3 regions of the Neobacillus sp. S1115 genome follow, and region 2 is predicted to be linked to each of the others. Evidence: riboswitches for the same ligand, from Rfam matches in the RefSeq annotation. Region 2 holds a riboswitch; each other region holds the start of a gene.
The links. Region 2 has a riboswitch for cyclic di-GMP ahead of flgB (flagellar basal body rod protein FlgB). Riboswitches for the same ligand answer to the same signal wherever they lie in the genome.
Positions count from the first base shown of each region.

Region 1 (8,027 bases), 370 kb from region 2:
ACAACATAGTCCTTATAAGAAGAAGCTTCTACTAGTTTTACCGCCATATCATTATTCTTAACGGCCTGGCTAGTTACGATAAAAAACAATAAATCGTTTCCAACATAGTCGCCTGCACCTAAATCCTGAAAATATTCCCTATTAAAATTGTTTAAATATGTCAAAAACCTTAGATCACTCTGTAATTGCACTAATGCTTTCTTCATTAACAAAATCCCCCATTATATGTAAATATATTTTAACATAAATAGGGGTTTGGTACTTATTACCCATGCCTGTCATGCTGAATTTTTTGGAAGATTGATAGAGTTTTGTGAGACGTAGAAACAACTGGTTTCCCTAATGGACAGGCATACAATACTGGGATTAATGATCAATTTAAAATATAAATGCTTCTTTTTAGACCGGATCATTAATAAAACAAAAAGTAAGAAAACAGAGATAAGAATATTACCGCTTTTTGAAAAAAATGTATAAAAACACTAAATAAATGTGTCTAAAGTCACGTTTAACGTGGTATAATTTTCAACGAATTGCGATAATTTTCGACACTTTTTAAAAAATTGAATGAATTATACAGGAATTATTAGATAGGAGGCAATTGACCGCAGTTCTTCTAAATTTCTAGCAAGAAATCAGTCTATTTATCTATTTAATAAAGAGGAGAATGAAATGAATGGGAAGTTCGAAAGGAAAAATACATATACATAAAATAGGTGTTTTGATTCTCTGTTTTCTCTTAATATTTTCCAGTTTTCTACCTTGGAGCCCAAGTGTAATGAAGGCAAAGGCGGAGACGACGGGGGGACCGGAGTTCCTTCAATTTATTGGTGATAACGGAACACTCCAATCCCCTTATGGAATTGCCAAAAATTCAAAAGGGGAAATTTATGTATCAGAAATATATAATGGACGAATCGTAAAATTTAATCAGAATGGGGAGTTTTCAAAGGGGATTTCTACTATTGGTTGCCCTTCTGGATTGGCAATTGATTCAGAAGATCATATATATGTTGCGGATAGTTGCTCTAATATGATTATGAAATTTGATTCATCTGATCATCAAATTGCACAATGGGGTGCCTCGGGTGAGCCATGGGGACTTGCAATTGATGCAAATAATAATATCTATGTGGCAGAAATGTACAATCAGCAAATCCAAAAGTTTACTTCAAACGGAAACCTTCTAAAGACGTTTAATACAGGAAGCTCTTCTTCCCCAGCTGGAGTGGCAGTGGATTCTGAAGGTCATATTTTTGTAAGTGATATATCTAATAATCGAATTCAAAAGTTCAGCCCTACGGGGACATTAATCAAGCAATGGGGGAGTACAGGAGTTCAAAACGGTCAGTTTCAAGCACCATACGGACTTGCTGCCGATTCTTCCAATAATATTTATGTAGGGGATTTTGGTAATAGTCGTGTCCAAGTGTTTAATTCAGATGGTGAATTTAAAACAGTCTGGAATAATACAGGGAGTGGACCATTATTCAATCCGATTCAAGTAGCTTTCAATGGGACAAAAATTTACGTGGCGGAATATAGTATAGGACGTGTTTCCGTATTTGGTGTCCAAGGACTCATGACTCCTGAAAAATCTAAAAATGCTGATTTAAGCAATGTAACATTAAATGCAGCAACATTGCAGCCAGTTTTTTCAGCACCAACAACAGATTACACAGCATTTGTCGGGAACGCCGTGGAAAACATCCAGGTAACCCCAACGGCTGCCGATTCACATGCAACGATAACGGTAAATGGACAAGTTGTGAACAGTGGTACTGTCAGTCAGCCGATTCACTTAGATGTAGGATCAAATCCAATTACTATAATCGTTACGGCAGAAGATGGAACAACAAAAACCTATACGGTAACTGTCAATAAAGCACAATCCAGTAATGGAAATCTAAGTAATTTAACAGCCAGCACAGGGACATTGAACCCAGTGTTTAATGAATCAATAAAGAATTATAGCATCCGTGTACCAAATCTTACTGACAGCATTTCTTTCACACCAGTAGCAGCTGATTCGAATGCAACAGTAAACGTTGTCGGCAGTCCTGTTATAAGCGGGCAGCAGACGGCGCCGATTCACCTAAATAAAGGAGATAACACGATTCCTGTTGAGGTTACTGCCCAAGACGGAACTACCACGACTTATACCATTGTTGTGAAACGGAATAATCCGCCTGTTACATCAAATAGTTCTTTTTCAGTTAATGAAAATGCGTCTCAGGGAACATTAGTTGGCAGGGTTCCTTCAACCGATATCGATGGGGATGGTCTGAACTACAGAATTATTAGTGGGAATGACACCGGCGCTTTCGAGATCAATCAAAGCGGAGACATCACTGTAGCTGATGAAAGATTATTAGACTATGAAAATATTCATTCTTATGAATTAACCATTCAAGTTAGTGATCAAACTGATTCTGTTACTTCAAAAGTGACAATCCAAGTGAATGATGTGAATGACCATAATCCGATACCGGCTGGCTTTAACGTGTTCATGAATGAAAATACGCCTAATGGTACGACGGTTGGAACAGTAACAGCATCGGACGGGGATGCGGGAAGCCGGTTATCCTACTCGATTACGGCTGGAAACGAAGCAGGTGCTTTTATCATTAACTCGAATACCGGTGAAATTACGGTAGCGGATTCTAGTAAACTAGATTTTGAAACGGTAAAAAATTATACACTAACCGTCCAAGTAAGTGACGGAACACATACAGCTGATACAACCGCAGGGGTCTACTTAATTAATGTAAACGACAATTCGCCGGTTATGAACAATGCGGTATTCCATGTTGATGAAAACGCCGTATTTGGAACCTGGATTGGAAGGGTCATCGGTAGTGATGCTGATGGAGATCAACTAAATTACAGTATCATCTCAGGCAATGAATTAGGTGCCTTCACGATTAATTCTATGACTGGAGACATTATCGTTGCCGATAGCAGTAAACTGGATTACGAAACGAAAACATCCTATGAGTTAAAGGTAAAAGCCAGTGATGAGCAAAATACGTTGGCTTCGCCCTACTCATTATTAAGGGCATTAATAAGCAATAATACTGCAACAGACATTGCCACCATTACGATTCATATCAATGATCTAAATGACAACCACCCTGTACCGCAAGGATTTACAAAGAGCCTTGACGAGAATACAGCAAACGGATCACTGGTTGGAACGGTAAACGCAACAGATGCGGATGCTGACAGTCATTTTACCTATAGCATCACTTCCGGAAACGAAGCTGGCGCTTTTACCATTGACCCAAGCAGTGGTGCAGTGACAGTAGTCGATTCTAGCAAACTGGATTATGAAACGGTTCAAAGCTTTAACTTAACTGTCCAAGTAAGCGATGCTACGAATACAACAGATACCACTGTGACAATCAACTTAAACAATTTGAATGACAATTCACCGGTTGCAGGGTCAGCATTATTTTTCCAAACGAATGAAAATACGGCTAACGGAACAATGGTTGGAATTGTAACAGCTAATGATGCGGATAACGACCAGCTTAGCTTCAGAATCGTCTCTGGAAATGAAGAAAATGCTTTTGCCATTGATTCTGCAACTGGAAAAATCACGGTTGCCGACCAGTCCAAACTGGATTATGAAACGGTTCAAGGCTTTACGTTTACCGTCCAAGCCAGTGATGGTGCACATACAGCGGAGACAAGCATAACAGTCAACCTAACGAATTTGAATGATAATATTCCTGCATTAAACGACGAGATATTCACTATTGATGAAAATTCGACAAACGGAGCAACTGCTGGTATCGTTCGCGGAACGGATGCTGATGGAGATCAGCTGCATTACAGTATCGTAACAGGAAATAATGCAGGAGCGTTCGCAATGGATGCGTCTACTGGAAAAATAACAGTGGCAGACAGCAGCCAGCTGGATTATGAAAAAGTCCAAAGTTTTACATTAAAGGTACAGGTCAGTGATGGAACACATGAAGCAACCTCAGACGTGAAGATCAACTTAACGAATCTGAATGATAATCCACCAGTTTCAGCGGATGCGGATTTTACAATTGATGAAAAGTCCGCAAACGGATTAAGTATAGGTACCATTACGGCAAGTGATGCTGATGGAGATGCTGCCTTGTATTCGATTGCATCCGGAAATGACAAAGGAATCTTTGTAGTGAATGAAGCGACTGGCGAAATCACGTTAGCAAAGGCTTCTCTTTTAGATGCGGCAGCAAAAGCTGTGCACACACTGACGATTTATGTGAACGATGGGAAGTATACTGCCGTTCAAACGGTTACAGTCCATATTCTTTCAAGTGATACCACCCTTAGCCAATTAACAAGCAGCAAAGGCAACCTAGATCCTGCATTTAAACCGGAGACGACTCGATATTCTATGATGGTCGGGGAAAGTGTGAAGACGATTAATCTAACTCCGGCTACAGCAAATGCGAATGCAACAGTAAAAATTAATGGGAAACAAGTGACGAGCGGTCAAGCAAGTGATGATATCGCCTTGAACGCCGGGAAAAACACGATTGCAATTGAAGTAACGGCTCAAAATGGTCAAAAAGCAGTCTATACTGTTACGGTGACTCGTTTGCAGAAGGTTGTCCCTGCCGTTACTGCAAAAAATGGGATAACAGGAACTGTATCAGATGATCAAGTCAACCTGGTTGATGATAATGGAGCACTCGTTGTAGAGTTAAAGCAGAATCTCGATGAGATAAATACCATTAAATTTACAGGTGAGCAACTAGAAACATTAATCAATAGACATGCAGTGATCAATATTTTGAAAAATGATGTCCAACTCTCAATCCCAGCTGCTAACTTTGCTAAAGGGGAAGACCTTACGTTTAGTTTGGAGAAACTAGACAAAAATCCAGCGCAGCTTCCTTCATCTAATTTGGCGGTGAGTGCTGTTTATGATTTCACGATTAAAAGGGGAGATCAAATTATCAGCCAGTTTGATCATGAAATAGAACTTGCCTATCCAACTGATGGCGTTGATCATCCTGAAGAATTGAAGGTTTACTATTGGAACACAGGTAAGAAGGCATGGGAATTAGTAGGCGGAGTATATGAAAATGGTATGATTAAGGCCATGACTAATCACTTTAGCACCTATGCCGTCTTCCATCCTAATGACCTAGCAGTTAAAAAGAAAGAATCAGATTTACCGAATACTTCAACCAATATGTATAACTGGCTGTTTGCTGGTATTCTTTTCATTCTGCTCGGAGGAGCACTATTCATGGTGCAGCGATTAAGACAAAGAAATAACTAATTTAAAAGGCTGAATTTCAAAGGGAAAAGATTCTTCCAACCTTTGAATTCAGCTTTTTTTTAACATCCTAAGTAATCATGATTTTACAATAAAGGTAAATATAATTAACAAAAATGCAAAATATTACAAAAATAGACATAGATTTAGGTAGTTAGTCCCTGTATAATAATGGTAGACATTCCATAAGAATCATAGCAACCTACCTAAAAGGATAAGACGCAAAGCTATAGGGACTAAAATTGAAACCAACTATGCTAGGAGGTTGACAAATTTTTCATAGGTCTTTTTGGGTGTTTATATTGGAAGAAAAGGGTTGAGAGGAGTAATATAATGAAAAAAGTTTTCTTGATACTATTTTCAGTTGCCATATTCTTAGGAGTAGGATCGCCTGCTTTTGCAGCTGAAAGTGATGATGTTCAAAATGCAATCAAATTAATTGAAAAGACAAACAAAGATATCGATGAAGAAATTGAAAAAGCAGTAAAAAAGGCTGATAAGTTACAAGCTGATTATCTTCTTGATGTTCGTAAAATTGAAGAGGGAGATCAAGTAATCAAATTAAAAAATGAAAAAGAAAAAGTTGTGTCTGACTTAGCAGCAGCTCAAAACGATACGAAAAAACAAGAGGAACTAAACAAAAAGTTAACGGAAATATCTGCAAAAATTGAAAATGAACAAGCAAAAATTAATAGTAAAATTAATGAAATCAATCAGGATATAATGGAAGCGACCCTTCAGCTGGTAACAGTAGACAATAAGGATTCAAAAAAGATAGAAGAAAAGATTAGTAAACTAAATGATAAGTTAAATAAAAGATCTGAAAAGTATCAAGAAAAAACAGAAAAGTTTACGAGCGACCTTCAAAAAACCATTACTGATATTTATGATAAAACGCTTAATATGTCAGCAGAAACAATAAAAAAGGCTGCTGAAAAGGGTGTTCAAGCTGAATGCAGCTGGAAGCTAGTCCGTTTTGCTGATAAGTGGGTATGGATTGATCCTATTAGAATAGTCGGCTGCTAAATTTATTTCACATTTCTGAAAAATATATAGTAAAATAAAAACGAGTTCGAACCTGAGCTCGTTTTTATTCGTATTAAGGCGGGATACCATGGAAGGATTTATGATTGGCAAAAAAGGAACTTTTGTCGAAAAAGTAGATTTCGAAAATAATGGAGTATTTAGTTTGTTAACTCGAGGGGATGGAGTTGAAATTATCCACCAAGGGATAGAAGAAGGAAGAATGTTCTATATTTATCCCAGCGAGAACGCTAATGCTCTGGAGTTTTATTATCTATTATCAGGCCAAGTTGTTTGTGAACTTGATAATCAAAAGTTAACATTAGGTCCTGAAGATTATTTTTCCGCAAGAGGTCTTAAAAATCCAATCCACTTTACCGCCCTTTCGAAAGTAACCTTATTATGCGTGTTTACGGAACAAACCTTTGTTCATATAAGTAAGGACATATCCTCTCTTATGGAAATTACGAAACAAGTAGAATTAAAAGATAGATATACTCATAAGCATAGTGATCGAGTGGCAAAGTATTCTGTGAAAATAGCTAAAAAATTAAAACTAAGTAAAGAACAATTGGAGAATTTAACTGTGGCTGCTGTGCTTCATGACATTGGTAAAATTCATGTGCCAATTGAGATTTTAAATAAACCAGGAAGATTAACGGATGAAGAATTTGAGATTATAAAAAAGCACCCTATAGATGGAGCAACAATGATAAAAAACTCTTATTATCAGGAGTTGGCTCCAATTATTGAACAGCATCATGAAAGGCTAAATGGCAGTGGCTACCCTTATGGATTAAGCGGAGATGAGATTCTTTTGGAAGCAAGAATTATCGCAGTGAGCGATACATTCGATGCAATGACAGAAGATCGTGCTTATAGGAAAGCATCTAAAGAACAAATTGCAATAGATGAACTTAAGAGACTGGCTGGCTCTCATTATGATACAGAAGTGGTGTGGGCCTTCGAACAAATATTAAAAGAAGAAGGACGAATTGACTAATCTTTTGAAAAACGGGGGTAGAGCCCCGCTCAAAGTTGAAAAAGCGCGAAGGAGGGGGCGGTTTACTTGTGATGAAACAAGAAAACCGCCTCCATGTCTTGGTGCTAATCCGAATCCTCTTCAGAGGTTTTCACCCATCCGCCATTGTTTACGGCCATACTGAGACAAGTTCTTTTTAAGTAGTAGATATACCGACCTATTTATGCTAACAATAAAAGAAAGTGATTTTAAAAATGAACTGGTTCGTAATTATAGAGATAACAATATAGTTTTAATTATATTGTCTCACGTTAGTATGACCGCCTTTCTAAATTAACCCTAGAGATGAGGTATTTATATATGAAAGCACTTGTTTTTAATACATTTGGAGGTCCGGAAGTCCTGGAATATTGCGAAGTAAAGGATCCTGTCATCGGTCCGGATGAAATTCTTGTAAGAATGAATGCAATTGGCCTAAACTTTGCAGATATTTATAGAAGGAAAGGAAATTATCATCTGGCCGGGGAGCCTCCCTATATTTTAGGTTATGAAGGTGCCGGAATGGTAGAAAAAGTAGGAGCAGCGGTGCAAGGCATAAGCTCGGGAGACCGTATTGCATTTGCTGATGTTCCATTTGCCAATGCAGAGCTAGTAGCTGTTCCATATGAAAAATTGATACCTCTGCCAGAATCAGTTTCATTTAAGGAGGCTGCCTCTATACTCCTTCAAGGGCTGACT
Region 1 covers NZ_AP038275.1:5,888,873-5,896,899, reverse strand. The annotation lists gene ACZ5B7_RS28710 (hypothetical protein) at 1-206, opposite strand, end outside; gene ACZ5B7_RS28705 (cadherin domain-containing protein) at 779-5,287, shown strand; cyclic di-GMP riboswitch class I at 5,471-5,557, shown strand; gene ACZ5B7_RS28700 (kinetochore Spc7 family protein) at 5,618-6,310, shown strand; gene ACZ5B7_RS28695 (HD-GYP domain-containing protein) at 6,399-7,310, shown strand; gene ACZ5B7_RS28690 (quinone oxidoreductase family protein) at 7,635-8,027, shown strand, end outside.
Region 1: another riboswitch for cyclic di-GMP. It lies ahead of ACZ5B7_RS28700 (kinetochore Spc7 family protein); the one in region 2 lies ahead of flgB (flagellar basal body rod protein FlgB).

Region 2 (8,027 bases):
AGGCAGGCACATCGCCTTCACCGGCGCCGTCTACACCGCTCGGAACGGCCCCCTCGCCGCTGTAGGATTTCGTGACCTCTTCAACACTGACGGCCATTCCCTTATCGGAATTCGGGAGCGGTTCGACTAAGTTTTGCTGCGTCTTCACCTGGTCGAAGTTCATCTTCACAAAGGTCTGGACCAGCACTTTATCCTGTCCGAGCATCGTGCCGAGCATCTGCTGGATGCTGCGTTGAATGTCCGCCTCTACCTTTTGCTTAATCTCCCGTTGGCTTTCATAGCTATCCACCCCGGCAAAGGCATTATCGCCCGACTGCGGCAAGGAAAGAAGCTGGCCATTTTCATCGGTGATGACGATGTTTTCTTCAGGCAGATTCGGAATGCTCTTGGATGCCAAATGGTATAGAGCTTTAATCTGCTGTTTCTCCAATTGATAGCCGGGCTCGAGGTCAACAATAATTGATGCACTGGCTTTCCCTTCTTCCTCCGGCCGAATAAACACGCTGTCCTTCGGAAGAGTAATCATGACCTCCGCATTTTTGACGCCGTTGATTTTCGTCATCAAATTGGCCAGCTGCCCTTGAATGACCTCTCTCTCGATGGCATCAAGTTCGCGATCGGTGACGCCGAATTTCAAATCCTTGGTCTGTTCTGAAAAACTAATCGGACCGCTTTTTGGAAACCCTTCTGCCGCCAAGTTGACGATCAGATCTGCAGATTGCTCTTTCGGAACGAGAATTTGCGTGCCATTGTTGGTCACTTCTATGTCCGTAACCCCCTGCTTTTCCAAGACGGCCTTAATCTCGCCAATTTCTTTTTGACTCAAACTATTGGCATACAAAGGAACAAGGCTGGGCTTGGAAAAATAAAAAATACCAAAGCTGAGCAGGGCCACTAGTAAAATAAACGTCCCGATATATAATGTTTTATTTTTCTTGCTCGCGTTTTTCCAAAACTGCGAGAGTTTTTCCTTGAAATCATTAAATTTCTGATTCATAAGCCCTCCGCTATGCTAGCCAAGAATCGGCTGCACCTTTAAAACCTGCATTCTTCACATGACTTCCTGATAAGGTGATGCACAAGAACCGTCCCTTTGCTTCTGAAAAGTGATGCACAAGAACCGTCCCCATGCTTCACTTTGCCCTAAACTTGCATTCTCATGATTTCTTGGTAGGCTTCGACTACTTTGTCCCTTACTTGGGTTGTCAGTTGCAGGGCGATTTGTGCTTTTTGTGCAGCTATGGTGACGTCATGGATATTTTTTATTTCACCTGTGGCTATTTTTTCGGACATGTTTTCCGATTGGACAATTGTTTCATTTGCTTTCTGTAAGGCCTCGCTTAACGAGTTCGAAAAGGAGGTGCCTGACACGGAAGCGGGCCGTGCATTTTGAGTTTTTCCAACGATCGATGCTTGCGCCGGAAACAGCTGATCAATTCTCATTTTTTAACACTCCTTATCTGCCAATATCTAAAGCTTTCAGCGACATACTTTTTCCGACATTAAAGGCTGTGATGTTCGCTTCATAAGTACGGGAGGCTGTCATCAGGTCGACCATTTCTTTTGTAATGTCCACGTTTGGCATCATCACGTAGCCTTCATTATTGGCATCGGGATGGGTCGGGTCATAAACCGGCCGAAACGGAGTCTTGTCTTCTACGATTCTTGTGACCTTGACCCCATTTGAATTCATTTCATTTTGCAAGAATTGGCTGAACGGGGTTCCTCCCGTCCCATTCGCTTGCACCTCAACCATCTTCCGCCGGTAAGGCATCCAGACCCCATCCACCAATTGGCCCCGGGTGGTCGTCGCATTGGCAATATTAGAGGAGATTGTATCCATTTTTAACCGCTGGGCGGTTAGGGCTGAAGAACTAATATTTAAGGGTTGGAACATCGACATTATGAATCACCTACCTGCTCTTAATCGCTGTTTTGAGTAAATTGAATTCTTCGCTTATCTGATATGATAATGTTTGGTACCAAATCGAGTTTTTCGTCAACTCCGTCATCTCACTATCCATATCCACCCCATTGCCGCTATTTTGCATCACAGTAGGTTCCTGGGTAATCAAAGGCTGGCTCGAAGCAGATAGGCCGATTGGAATATGCTTGATATTCGTTCTCTTCCCATCAAAGCCAGCACCGGAAAGCTCTTGTTTTAAAATGTCTTCAAAAATAACTTTTTGGGGTTTATAGTTTGGGGTGTTCACATTGGCGATATTGTTGGAAATGGCATTATGTCTTAACACAGAGGCATCTAAAGCACGTTGGACGAGATTAATATTTTGAAGCATCGACATGGATCATCACTCCTATCAAAAATTCAGAATACTTAAATTTTTATTTTTAGGACATAAAAAAGACCATTCCGAAGAATAGTCTAATAGGGTAAACTATGAGTCTCTTCGGCAACTGGCTGGCGTAATCCCTTCGGATCCTTAGCCCCTATAGCTTTGCGTCGCTGGGTTTCCCCAGGTTTGCTATTATCGGATTGTATTTGTCGATTTTTGGAAAATTATATTGTCGAATTTTTCCTACAAAAATAATAATACAATGGTTTTAGTCAGTTGACAACAAAATTAATTAAAAAGGCCTACTTAACTAAAATTAGTTAAGCAGGCCGTACTATTTTCAGCGCTTCTTTCCAGGTATCCTGCAGTTCTGTTAACATTTTTTCCACTTCGATTAACAGCTGCTCGTCCTTTTTGATATTCGCCTCTATTAACTTTTCCTTCATGTAATCATAAAGTACTATAAAAGATTTTGAGATTTCGATATCCATATTCAGGGTAACCATTAATTCAGTGACAATTTTTTGAGCCCGCTGGATTCGGTCATTAGCCCTTTGCCAGTCTTTTTTCTCCATTGCCATTCTGGCCTGAAGGATAAATTTAATCGCCCCGGTATATAACAAAAGGGGCAGCTCTTCTTTTTTCGCATATAGTACTTGATTATTTTCGTAGGATTGATAGGCATTATTCAGAGCCATCATCTCACACCTTTCCCTTATTTTCGCTTGTCGTAAAAAATTCCGCTTACCGCTGCCGCAGTTGGTTCCCCGTACTGCTGTTTGATCGTTTTCTCTTTTTGTAGAGAGCCAATCGCCGCAAGAATCGTTTGCTTGGCCCCTGTTAATTTTTCCTGAAGCTTTCGTTCTAACGGGTGAATGCGCCGGAGCTCTTCCTTGATGGCTTCGCTCATGAGGATGGCACCGTTACGTTGATCTAGCTCGTTTACTTTCTCAATGCACTGGTCCCGTTCTTGGAGCAGCTGTTCAATAAGTTCTACTTCATTCGTTTCTAGTAGATTGCTTGTCAGCTGATAGTAATCTTTTAAAAACTGCTCTTTTTGTTTCTCCATCGATTACATTCCACCACCCATTTGCTGCATCAGCCAGCTGCTTTGCGTATTCGATTTCTGGATGGCCTGCTCCATCGCAGTGAACTGCTTCCAGTAATAGCTTTCCTTTGTCTGCAGGCGTTTCTCCCAAGAATCAATTTGCTCATCCAGCCGCTTTAACGCCTTTGAAAGGTAAGTGTCACTCGAATAACCGGCCGTCTTCGTTATGTCCTTCATCGTTTCGTTCAGCTGGTCATACAACCTCCAGGCGACCCCGCTGTTTTGAAACTCTTCGGCATTGTTCACCGTGTTGTTGGTGGAAGTCCCCATATCGTATTTCTTTGAAAAAAGCTGAGCAACTTGGTCTAGATTATTTTCCAGTGCCGCTTTCAATTTCGTTTCATCGATGACGAGCTTGCCATTATCCCGGTAGTTAGTACTTGAGGTGATGCCGATTTCCGCCAGCGTATCGAAGTCACTGTTCATTATGGCAGGGTCTTTGTCACTGACTTTGGAATAGAGGATGGACCGCATTTTGTCGAGAGCGGAGGCAATCATCTGGTCATTTGATAGTAGGCCGCTCTTTGCTTTTTCCTCCCACAGCTCGATTTCTTTGTCCTTCATATCCTTCTTCTGGTCATCTAACAAAGGGGTATAGTCTTTATAGCGCTTTTCGCCCAATTTGTCGTGAAGGGTTTTGATTGTTTCGTTGTATTTGTCAACAAAGCCTTGGATACTGTCAAAAATTGCATCAACGTCCGGTTTCTTCGTAACAGTGACATTGCTTCCGGCCGGCAGTTCGGTTTTTAGGTTAAACTGGATGCCGTCGTAGGTAAATTGGTTGCTTTTGATTGTGATGGTCGTTCCGTTAATGGTGACCTCGCCGGGTGTTGATGAGACTGGTGAGGTACCGACGGCCCCGCTGGCGTTTCCTGCTGGGAAGTCATTCTGCTGGCTGCCCACCGTACCCGCTGCAATCTTAAGCTGGTTTGAGCTGTTGGATACATTGGCAATACTGATACCCGTCTGGTCATCCTTTGAGGTGAAAATAATCGCGTTATCGCCGCTGGAATAAGTGGCCGTCACCCCTGTTTTGGTGGATAAAGCATTGATTTTTGCAATCGAGCTTTGGATTGTATCCTGTGCAGTAAGGCTGATAGATTCATTGTTCAGGGAAAAACTAAACCCCGATCCTAGTTCGGCTTTATCATTGGCTACTCCTGCCTGTGCGAATTTGACAGAGGAGGGCGTACCCGGCTGATAGAGTTTGGCAGAGGAAATCACGTATTCACTTCTGCTTGGGGTACCTGTAAGAGAAGCATCGACCTTGGCGGCATCCGAGGACGACAGCTTGCTTTTTTGAAAAGTGGATTCGAGCCTGAGCGCTTCCATCGAAGACCGCAAATCGAGAAATTTGGTATTCACATCGCGGTACGCATCCATTTTCCATTCCGTCATCGTCTTATTTTGAATTACCTTGTTTAAGGGGATTTTTTCCGCGTTCATTAATTTGGTCACAAGCGCCTCAGTATCCATCCCCGACGCCAGACCCGATAAGCGAAAATCATTTGAAATCATTTAAAAATCCTCCGTACCATCATTTCTTTGCTCTTAATAAAAATAACGGCAGGTTTTTGGGGAACGTTTAGTTCTTTTTGAAAAATTGGGAGCGTGTAGGGCGGATTTAATAAATTTGCAGATAAACTCGGAAATTCGTAGATATATTTGAAAATTTGTAGATATATTTAAAAATTCGTAGATAAAGATAAAAAATTCGTAGATAAATTTTTATAATAAAGAAAAAAGAAAGGCCGCTTCAGCCTTTCTTCAGGTCAATTGATTGTTTTATTTAAAATTTCCGTGATTCTAATCCCAAAATAGTCGTCGATGACGACCACTTCGCCTTTGGCGACAATTTTTCCGTTGATCAGGACATCGACCGGCTCGCCGGAGACACGGTCCAGTTCGATAATGGAGCCTTGTGTGAGTTCGAGAATTTCGTTAATTTTCTTTTTCGTCCGGCCCAGCTCCACAACCAGCTCCAACGAAATATCCATGAGCAAATCCAAATTAACGGAGTCGTCCGTTTCCCGCTTTTGCGGTTCATCCGGCAAGTCTTGAAAAATAAACGGCTTCGTTTCCTTTTCGGTATCGCCTAATAGAGCTTCCAATTCTTCTCTTGAAATTTTCTCCTCGTTACTCATCTTATTTTCCCTCTTTTTCTAAAACAGTTTCGATTTCGGCTGCCAGCCGTGTCTTCTTCACACCCGGTTTGACAAAGAATTTCACTTCTTTTCCCACCTTCGCCTTTAACGGTTCATCATACAACTGATTCAACTGGATGACATCCCCGACGTTTAACGATAAAAACTCTTCAATCGAAATCTTCGAGCGCCCCAGTTCGACGCTTAACGGGATTTCCAGTTCTTCAATTTTGGACTTTAACAGCTTGGATTCCTGCGTGCTTTTGGCGTGGCTTCGGGTCGAGAACAATTGATAGGATGATAGCTTTGGCAAAAACGGCTCCAAAATGATATACGGAATGCAAATGTGCATTTTTTCCGTCACATCGCCGATTTTGATCGTAAAGGCAATCACAATCACGGTTTCATTCGGGATCGCGACCTGTAAAAACTGGGGATTCGTTTCAATCTCAAACACCTTCAAATCGACGTTCATGAGATCCTTCCACGATTTCCGTAAATTCTCTACAAAGCCCTCGAACAGCTTATGAAGAATTTTATTCTCAATTTGCGTTAACGTTGTTTTATCATCGGAGGCTGGCGAAAGCTCCCTGCCGCCGAGCAAACGATTGAGGATGGCATAAGCCATTTGCGGCTTTAATTCCATAATCATGCGGCCTTTTTCGGACGTTTCAAAAACGTTTAAAATTGTATAAGCCGGCAGTTCCTTGATGAATTCCTCGTAAAGCATTTGATTGACCGACACCACATCCACTTGCACGATGGTTCTTAATTGCGTCGAAATTGAGGAAGCCAGCTGATAAGCGAAATTATCATGGATTCTCGTCAAAACACGAACCTGCTCCATCGATAAGCGAAGCGCTTTTTTAAAATCATAGACTTTGACGTCTTGGCTGTTTTGAATAATTTTTTCTTTCATTGCGTAGGTTCCACCACCATAAAATGATGCGAAGGGAAAGCAGTAATACTTTCCCTCCCTTATAAAAATTTGAAACTATTATCGTTTTAAATTCACCAATTCTTCCAAAATCGAATCGGACACAGTAATTACCTTCGCATTCGCCTGAAAACCGCGCTGTGCGGTAATCATTTCGGTAATCTCTTCGGATAGGTCCACGTTTGACATTTCCAGCTGGCCCGAAACAATTTGCCCGGCATGGTTATCTGAACGTTTGGCAATCAGATTATCGATATTGGTTTCTGTATCGGAATTTCCTGTTAATTCATACAGGGAACCGCCCACTTTTTTCAAGCCGCCTGGATTGGAAATAACAACCGTCCCAAGTGTAGCAATTTCATCGGCAGTGCCTGCTGGAGTGACCCCTTTAATAACCCCATTATAATCAATGGTGTAGGAAACATAAACATCCGAATCAATTTGGATAGGATTTCCACCAGAATCCAGCACTTTATATCCTTGTGGATTCACGAGGTTGCCGGCGCCATCCCGGTCAAAGTTACCGGCCCGTGTTAAGTACTTTGCCCCGCTGTCGCTTTGCACCACGAAAAATCCGTCCCCATCCATGTATAAGTCGGATGATAGATTCGTAGTCGTTGGACTTCCAGCCATGTGAATCGTGTCAATCGATGCCGTTTTCACACCTAACCCAATTTGCACCGGATTCGTTCCACCAGACCCGCCGACCGGATCCGGTGATGAACTGCCGCGGACCGTTTGGCTTAGCACATCCTGAAACATGATACGGCTTTTCTTATAACCAACCGTATTCACGTTGGCGATATTGTTACCAATGACATCTAATTTGTTTTGGAACGCCTTCATACCAGATACACTTGAATTTAAAGAACGAAGCATGTTACCTACCTCCAGAGTTTGTTAGTTTTTTGCAGAAATGATTGATTCGATCGGAATCTCTTGGTCATTTATTTTATAAAAAAATTGATTGTCTTTTTTGATGACCCCATTAATGATGCCGCTCGCCTGAAGACCTGTTTCGGCATCCAGCCAGGACGCTTCCTTGCTGATCATATGGGAATAGTAGCTGATATCTTTCGTGCTCGAGTTGGCGAATTGGGCAAAGGCCTGATTTAAGTTGGACATCTGTTCAAGGGTGCTAAATTGGGCCAGCTGGGAAATAAATTCACGGTCCTCCATCGGCTGGGTCGGGTCCTGATTCCGCAATTGGGTAGTCAGCAGTTTCAGGAAAGCATCCTTGCCTAATGAATTTGTGGCTTGGTTTGTCTGTTTGGCATTCAGCGTGTTTGAGAATGGTGTGGTTGTATTTACGGATGTCATGTTCTTCATCTCCTTTTATGCAAGAATATTAATCGTCGTATCGGACTCTCTATGCATATATGTGTCAATCGTGTTATGGCTCTGATAAAACTCATCACGATTCACTTTCTTTTTGGGCTGGCGCTGCTGGTGCTGATCCTGCTGCGACCGGTTGTCTTGCTGTGAAAACTGATTTTGCAGCATCTGGCCGCTTTGGGCGACTTCAATTTTATCCACTTGAAAGC
Region 2 covers NZ_AP038275.1:5,514,009-5,522,035, forward strand. The annotation lists gene fliF (flagellar basal-body MS-ring/collar protein FliF) at 1-997, opposite strand, end outside; gene fliE (flagellar hook-basal body complex protein FliE) at 1,144-1,443, opposite strand; gene flgC (flagellar basal body rod protein FlgC) at 1,457-1,903, opposite strand; gene flgB (flagellar basal body rod protein FlgB) at 1,914-2,303, opposite strand; cyclic di-GMP riboswitch class I at 2,408-2,495, opposite strand; gene fliS (flagellar export chaperone FliS) at 2,615-2,995, opposite strand; gene ACZ5B7_RS27090 (hypothetical protein) at 3,010-3,363, opposite strand; gene fliD (flagellar filament capping protein FliD) at 3,367-4,920, opposite strand; gene fliN (flagellar motor switch protein FliN) at 5,175-5,546, opposite strand; gene fliM (flagellar motor switch protein FliM) at 5,548-6,465, opposite strand; gene ACZ5B7_RS27110 (flagellar hook-basal body complex protein) at 6,544-7,362, opposite strand; gene ACZ5B7_RS27115 (flagellar hook capping FlgD N-terminal domain-containing protein) at 7,384-7,803, opposite strand; gene ACZ5B7_RS27120 (flagellar hook-length control protein FliK) at 7,819-8,027, opposite strand, start outside.

Region 3 (8,027 bases), 2.0 Mb from region 2:
TCTTGCCGAATTCCTCTGCAAAATATATCGACAGAAACGGAAAGAACATCCAATAAGTAATATTCATGGCCGCCTCACCGAACAGGCGAACCTTTAAATTCGTATCCCAATCTCTAATCCGCATTAAAAAATCTCCATTTCCAAAAATCGTGCCAATTTATCATACTATTCAAGTGGAAGGGAATACAAGAAAAAAAGAGACAGCTTTCCTATCATTGTTTAACAATAATGTAGTTGAAGTTTCGGAATTACTGAATCCATTAGAGACGTATGCTATATTTAACTTACTGTAATTTGAAAGGATGTTTTAAAAATGGCAAAAAGTGTTGTAATTGCTGAAAAACCTTCTGTCGCACGTGATATTGCACGTGTGCTTCATTGTAATAAAAAAGGAAATGGGTATCTAGAAGGCGAGAAATATATCGTTACCTGGGCACTAGGACACCTTGTCACGCTTGCTGACCCAGAAGATTATGATGTGAAATATAAAACATGGAAATTAGAAGACCTGCCAATGCTGCCTGAACGTATGAAGTTAACAGTCATTAGGCAGACCGGGAAACAATTTAATGCCGTTAAGAGTCAACTGACTAGGAATGATGTCAACGAAATAGTCGTGGCCACGGATGCAGGGAGAGAGGGAGAATTAGTTGCACGTTGGATTATTGATAAAGTAAAAGTCAATAAACCTATTAAACGTCTATGGATCTCATCTGTTACTGATAAAGCGATTAAAGATGGTTTTGCAAACTTGAAGCCTGGCAAGTCTTATGACAATTTATATGCTTCAGCTGTCGCACGTTCAGAAGCTGACTGGTATATTGGGCTGAATGCAACACGTGCTTTAACGACTAGGTTCAATGCCCAACTAAACTGCGGACGTGTACAAACACCTACTGTTGCGATAATTGCAGCACGTGAGGACGAAATCAAAAACTTCAGAGCGCAATCCTATTACGGCATTGAAGCCCAAACATCCAACCAACTAAAGCTGACTTGGCAGGATTCAAAAGGAAACAGCCGAAGCTTCGATAAAGAAAAAATTGAGGCCATTGTCAAAAAGCTTGGCAGACAAAACGCTATTGTAACGGAAATTGAGAAAAAGCCTAAGAAATCTTTTTCTCCGGGTCTTTATGACTTAACAGAATTGCAGCGCGATGCGAATAAAATCTTTGGCTACTCTGCTAAGGAAACGTTAAACATTATGCAAAAGCTGTACGAGCAGCATAAAGTTTTAACGTATCCTCGTACTGATTCGCGCTACATTTCTTCTGACATTGTCGGAACACTCCCTGAACGGTTGAAAGCATGTGCAATAGGTGAATATCGTCCATTAGCTAATAAGGTCTTAAGTAAGCCTATTAAAGCTTCTAAAGCTTTTGTTGATGACAGCAAAGTATCAGACCATCATGCGATAATACCAACAGAAAGCTATGTAAACTTCTCAGCCTTCACAGATAAAGAGCGTAAAATTTATGATTTAGTCGTCAAACGTTTCTTAGCGGTATTATTCCCGGCATTCGAGTACGAGCAGTTAACGCTGCGAGCCAAAATCGGTGATGAGAACTTCGTGGCTCGTGGAAAAACGATTATTTCAAGTGGCTGGAAAGAAGTTTACAATAATCGCTTTGAAGATGACGATGCGTCAGATGATTTGAAAGAACAGATTTTACCTCGCATCGAAAAAGGCGATACATTAATTGTGAAACTGATCGCCCAAACGGCTGGACAAACAAATCCGCCAGCTCGATTTAATGAGGCGACATTACTTTCGGCAATGGAAAACCCTGTAAAGTACATGGAAACAACCAATAAACACCTCGCAGAAACATTAAAATCTACGGGTGGACTGGGAACTGTTGCAACACGAGCCGACATTATTGAAAAGCTATTCAACTCGTTCTTAATCGAAAAACGAGGCAAAGACATTCATATTACTTCCAAAGGCCGGCAATTGCTGGATTTAGTGCCGGAAGAGCTAAAATCCCCTGCTTTAACAGCGGAGTGGGAACAAAAGCTTGATCAAATTGCGCATGGCAAGTTGAAAAAAGAAGTGTTTATCAGCCAAATGAAAAACTACACGAAAGAAATCGTGGCTGAAATTAAAGCAAGTAATAAAAAATATAAGCACGATAATATTTCTACAAAAAATTGTCCTGACTGTGGAAAACCAATGCTTGAAGTGAATGGCAAAAAGGGAAAAATGCTCGTTTGCCAAGATCGGGAATGTGGGCATCGTAAAAATGTCTCACGTGTTACAAACGCGCGCTGTCCACAATGCCATAAAAAACTTGAGCTGCGTGGCGAGGGTGAGGGCCAAATCTTCGCATGTAAATGTGGATATCGTGAGAAACTTTCTGTTTTCCAGGAACGCCGGAAAAAAGAATCCGTCGGAAAAGTGGATAAACGGACAGTACAAAAATATTTAAAGAACCAGGACAAAGATGAAGGACCTTTGAATAGTGCGTTGGCTGACGCGTTAAAAGGGTTGAAGTTTGATTAACACCATACTTATGGGGCTATTCATGAAGATTGAATTTCTTTATGAATAGCCTCTTTCATTCATTATCCTGCTAAAGTGATAATGTGCTAAAATTCAGAAAATTTTGTTGACAGGCAAGGTATCTGTCACATAAAATATTATCAAACTAATAATAATTTTTAGAATGGGTGGAAAATCATGAGGCAGCGCCGAAGAACCGTTCAAAATTTTATAACGTTTATTAAAGAGGCTGGATTCCAAATCTAATCAGAAATGGAATCCAGCCTCTTTCTTTATCTTACTAAAGTAATAGAGGAGTGGAGAGAAATGATCACATTAACAGGTAACAGTCTAACATTGGAGCAAATGAAGGAAGTATTGTACCGCGGCCAAAAGGTTGGCGCTTCGGAACAAAGCATGGAGGCAGCAGCCAAAAGCAGGGAAGCGGTGGAACGAATTGTTTCTGAGCGTAGAGTGGTTTATGGAATCAATACCGGGTTTGGAAAGTTCAGCGATGTACTTATCGATAAAGAACATGTGCAGGATCTGCAGTTGAATTTAATCCGCTCGCATGCCTGTGGAGTCGGGGAGCCATTCCCAGAAGTGGTGTCAAAAGCAATGGTCGTACTTCGTGCCAATGCCCTGTTAAAAGGTTACTCAGGCATTCGTCCGGTAGTCATTGAAAGACTGATTGAGCTGGCTAACAAAGACATTATTCCGGTTATTCCGCAGCAGGGTTCACTAGGGGCTAGCGGGGATTTGGCGCCATTATCCCATTTGGCATTAGTTGTTGTAGGTGAAGGCGAAGTATTCTATAAAGGCGAGCGTGTGGAAGCAGGCATTGCACTTCAGCAGGAAGGTCTTTTCCCACTAACACTTGAGGCTAAAGAAGGTCTTGCTCTCATTAACGGAACGCAAGCCATGACAGCTATGGGGGTCGTCGGATACCTAGAAGCAGAGCAGCTTGCTTTTGAGAGCGAACTGATTGCTTCCATGACGATTGAAGGGTTAAATGGAATTCTCGATGCTTTTGCAGAAGAGGTTCAAGTGGCCAGAGGCTACCAGCAGCAGATTGATACAGCAGCAAGAATTCGCCGCTATTTGAGTGACAGCTTATTAACAACGATGCAGGGAGAACTGAGGGTTCAGGATGCTTATTCTCTTCGCTGCATCCCGCAGGTTCAAGGAGCTTCCTGGCAAGCGCTTGATTATGTAAAAGAAAAGCTGGAAATCGAAATGAACGCGGCGACTGACAATCCACTAATTTTTGATGATGGAGAAAAGGTCATTTCCGGTGGAAACTTCCACGGGCAGCCAATTGCTTTTGCAATGGACTTTATGAAAATCGCAGTAGCAGAGCTTGCTAATATTTCGGAACGTCGTGTGGAACGGTTAGTTAATCCGCAATTAAGCGATCTGCCGCCGTTTTTAAGCCCGCAGCCAGGCCTGCAATCAGGGGCAATGATTATGCAGTATGCAGCGGCTGCACTTGTTTCAGAAAATAAAACTTTGGCACATCCAGCTAGTGTGGATTCCATTCCATCATCGGCAAACCAAGAGGATCATGTCAGCATGGGGACGATAGCATCAAGGCATGCACATCAAATCATCCAAAACACTCGCAGGGTCCTTGCGATTGAGATGATTTGCGCCATGCAGGCCGTCGAATATCGCGGTGTAGAGAAAATGGCGACCCATACGAAGAACTTCTATGAAAAAGGCCGGGAGCAGGTGGCATCCATTAAGCAGGACCGCATCTTCTCGAAGGATATCGAAAGACTGGCAGAATGGCTGAAAACTGTGGAATTTTCTCAGTTTATGAAGAAATTAAGCTTCGAAAAATAAAACAGAGTAAAAAGGCGTGAAAACTCTTCACGCCTTTTACTCTGTCTGCTCAGGAAGCAGGCGGGCGGTATCCTGCCGCGTGTCCTCTTCCTCAATTCTATTTTTAAAGGCCTCCTGGGTGACAATAAATTCTTCATCACCAATTGCCTGCTCAGCATGACTCGCGGTCATGGTGTTCTTTGGGAATTCACCCGGATGGTTTTTGTTTTTATGATTAAAATGTTCTCCACGTGCCAAGTCTAACACTCCTTTCGTTATCGCTTGTAGCATGCCCCAATAAAGCTGAAATCATTACCGATTTATTTTTCAACCAAAATGGACCTTTGTTATAATAAATCTAGTGAGTATGCTAAAAAAGGAGGGCAATAACATGGATATGTTTCATATTGTCTCAGAAGATCGGATTAAAAAAGCATACAAAGATGGGGAATTTGAAAATCTTCCTGGATATGGAAAACCGCTGAAGCTTGAAGATTTATCAGGTATTCCAGAAGAACTGCGCATGGCTTACAAAATCATGAAAAATGCAGGCTTTTCAGAAGAAGAAAACCATTTACGCAAAGAGATGATGACCATCGAGGATCTCATCAAAAAATGTGACGACAGCGGTAAGAAGGAAGATTTGCAAAAAAAGTTAAATGAAAAGCTTCTTCGCTTTAATCAATTGATGTCAAAACGAGGGGCGAAAACAAATTCGTCCATTTTTAAAAATTACGAACAAAAGGTAGAAAAACGGTTTAAATAAATTCTGATTAGCCAAAAAAAGCTGGCGAGGAGAGAATTTTTACAATTCCTCTTCACCAGCTTTTTCTTCTAATTTGGCAGGCTTGCACATGCGGTCTAAGAAATAACCCGCAAATACCATAAAAGCAATGGGGATTGAAAAGTTTAACACATGAATAATGGTCAAAGCCTATCACCTCTATTTGAATATTAACAATATTCTGTATATTATTATGTTGTTAATATTATATGCTAATCGTCACAAATTAGACAAATGTTTTCGTCATAAAATCAGAGCCAAAAATAAAGAAGGAAAAATTTTCTTCCCACAAATTAGGAGAATATTCGACTTCAAATGCTCTATTATTTTTATATTCCGCTTTAAAGGGATGGAAATTGAAGGAAAAGTTGCGGAAACTTGACTAAATTTGTCTAACAAGGAGGTTCAGAATATGAAAAACGCTGACAAAAACTAACACTATGTTAAAAAAGGACTAGATATAATGAACTTACTAAATAATAATGTGAATTTAGGCCTAGAATTTAAGGACTAATAATAAATAGGAAATTTCAGAAAAGGCAAACCTGGTGAAAGTCAGGGACGCAAAGCCGAGGATCTACGGTGGAAATAGAGAGAAGCTATGATGGCCGGGCTGCCTGAAATACGGGTAAGTATTTTAGGGGGTTGTTAAAATGAAGATGGGGATAGAGCAGATGGAGAAGATTGACAGAGATTGGTTGACACTAATTATGGAAGCTAAGAAAATTGGATTGTCGGTAGAGGAAATAAGAAATTTCCTTAGCGGTAACAACAAATCTGAACAGTTTCATACATATCAAAAGCAAAAAGCATCCTACAAGAATTAAGCATTCTGTAGGGTGCTTTATTTTTGCTCATATTAGCTGTTGCTTTGATTGTTCCGCCATTTATTGAATTCCAAGAACTCGCGGAATTGATCTTTTGAAACACCGGAGGTCATGGCTTCCTTTACTAAATTCATCCAATCATTGTCCAATGCCGTCTTGTCAATCTGCTCATGTATTAAATGCTCAACCGGAATGTTTAATACACCGGCAATCTTTTCAAGAAACTGTATGGACGGATTTTTTTGAAGGTTTCTCTCAAGCGAGCTTAAATAGGATTTTGCAACACCTGCCTGCTCTGCTAGTTCAGAAAGTGACATCTTCTTCTCTTGGCGGAATTTCTTTACGCGGTCACCTATCATGGATTCTCACACACCTAAAAATAATTTATAACATCATTCTATCAAAAAGAATTTGAGAGTACCATATTAAGAACAAAGGAATATGGCAAATTATCGAAATTTGCATAATTAATTTTTACATTGAGAAAGTAGTTTTGAAAAATAAGTCCGTTAGCGTTAATATTAAAGTGTTGCCAAAAATGTCATATAGTAATCGTTTTTTATATACCAGCATTCGCACAAATAGGTCTCCAGACAAAAGAATTTATTCAAAAAGGCAGGGGAACATTACATGATTGTCTTAAAGTCACAACGAGAAATCGAAGCAATGAAAAAGGCAGGGGAAATCCTCGCTGCCTGTCACAAAGAAATTGCAAAAATGATGATGCCAGGGATTACCACTTGGGAAATTGACCAGTTTGTAGAGGGATTTTTAAAAAAGCATAATGCCACTCCGGAACAAAAAGGTTATAAGGGCTACGAATACGCAACATGCGCAAGTATTAACGATGAAATCTGCCATGGCTTCCCGCGCAAAGAACCATTGCAGGAAGGGGACATCGTCACGATTGATATGGTTGTTAATTACAACGGAGCCTTGGCTGATTCAGCATGGTCTTACGCAGTTGGCGAGGTTTCCGAAGAGACTAAGCATTTGTTAAAAGTCACAAAGGAAGCCTTGTACAAGGGAATTGAACAAGCGGTTCCAGGCAACCGGATTGGCGATATTGGTCATGCCATTCAGACTTATGTGGAAAGTGAAGGACTCTCGGTTGTCCGCGACTTTATCGGACATGGGATTGGAGCAGTGATTCATGAAAAGCCGGATGTACCGCATTACGGTTTGCCAGGTAAAGGCCCAAGAATTAAAGAGGGAATGGTATTTACGATTGAGCCAATGGTGAATATCGGATTATTATTCACCAAAATGGATTCAAACGGATGGACAGCAAGGACCGTCGATAGCACCTATTCCGCCCAATATGAGCACACAATCGCCATCACCAAAGATGGCCCGATCATTTTAACTGATCAAGATTAAAAAATAAAAAACAGATCTCATTCGAGGTCTGTTTTTATTTTTTACGCAAGTTTCCCAATTCTTCAACTAGAGCCTGCATTTCATTAGGGCTGAAGGAATTCTTTTTCATTACCATTTCATAAATCTCTTTCAACTCTTCATACATTTCCTCATCAAAATGGGAAGGTTTAATTGCGCCTAGATTCAAAACCTTTAACTTCTCTTTAATTTGCTCAATCATATATTCAACATTTTCTACCGACTTCAACGATAAATCCATTTTCGCGGTCACCCTTTCGGAATTCATATGTCCATCTTTTCATGTTCACTGAATGATGTCAACATAGAAAAATTAGGGTCAGACTTGCATACCCTCTCTAGATAAAGCAAAATAAATGATAGGAAAAATCATTGGAATAATTTTCATTCATTTTTATGATTAAGCAAGGAGAGGTTAAGATGACAAAGAATAAATTTTGGCAGGGAATGCTCATTGGAGCCATTGCTGGCGGAGCGGTCAGTATGTTCGATAAACAAACCCGGCGAATTATGAAAGAACACGTGGGCAGAGTTTCCGGAAAGGTGTCCCATATTGTCCGGCATCCGGGTGAAATGGTCGGGAAGGTAAAGGAAACGGCAGAGAAAATTATTGATACCGTCGAACAGGCGGGAGAAGATATCTCCTATATCATGGATAAGGTGGATGAGCTTCGCGACCTGACACCTAAAGTGACCGAGACAATCAAGGAGA
Region 3 covers NZ_AP038275.1:1,252,431-1,260,457, forward strand. The annotation lists gene ACZ5B7_RS06085 (MDR family MFS transporter) at 1-124, opposite strand, end outside; gene ACZ5B7_RS06090 (DNA topoisomerase III) at 314-2,503, shown strand; gene hutH (histidine ammonia-lyase) at 2,810-4,327, shown strand; gene ACZ5B7_RS06100 (hypothetical protein) at 4,364-4,564, opposite strand; gene ACZ5B7_RS06105 (DnaJ family domain-containing protein) at 4,698-5,072, shown strand; gene ACZ5B7_RS06110 (hypothetical protein) at 5,112-5,237, opposite strand; cyclic di-GMP riboswitch class I at 5,619-5,711, shown strand; gene ACZ5B7_RS06115 (anti-repressor SinI family protein) at 5,744-5,917, shown strand; gene ACZ5B7_RS06120 (helix-turn-helix domain-containing protein) at 5,950-6,276, opposite strand; gene map (type I methionyl aminopeptidase) at 6,548-7,297, shown strand; gene ACZ5B7_RS06130 (DUF1128 domain-containing protein) at 7,332-7,556, opposite strand; gene ACZ5B7_RS06135 (YtxH domain-containing protein) at 7,736-8,027, shown strand, end outside.
Region 3: another riboswitch for cyclic di-GMP. It lies ahead of ACZ5B7_RS06115 (anti-repressor SinI family protein); the one in region 2 lies ahead of flgB (flagellar basal body rod protein FlgB).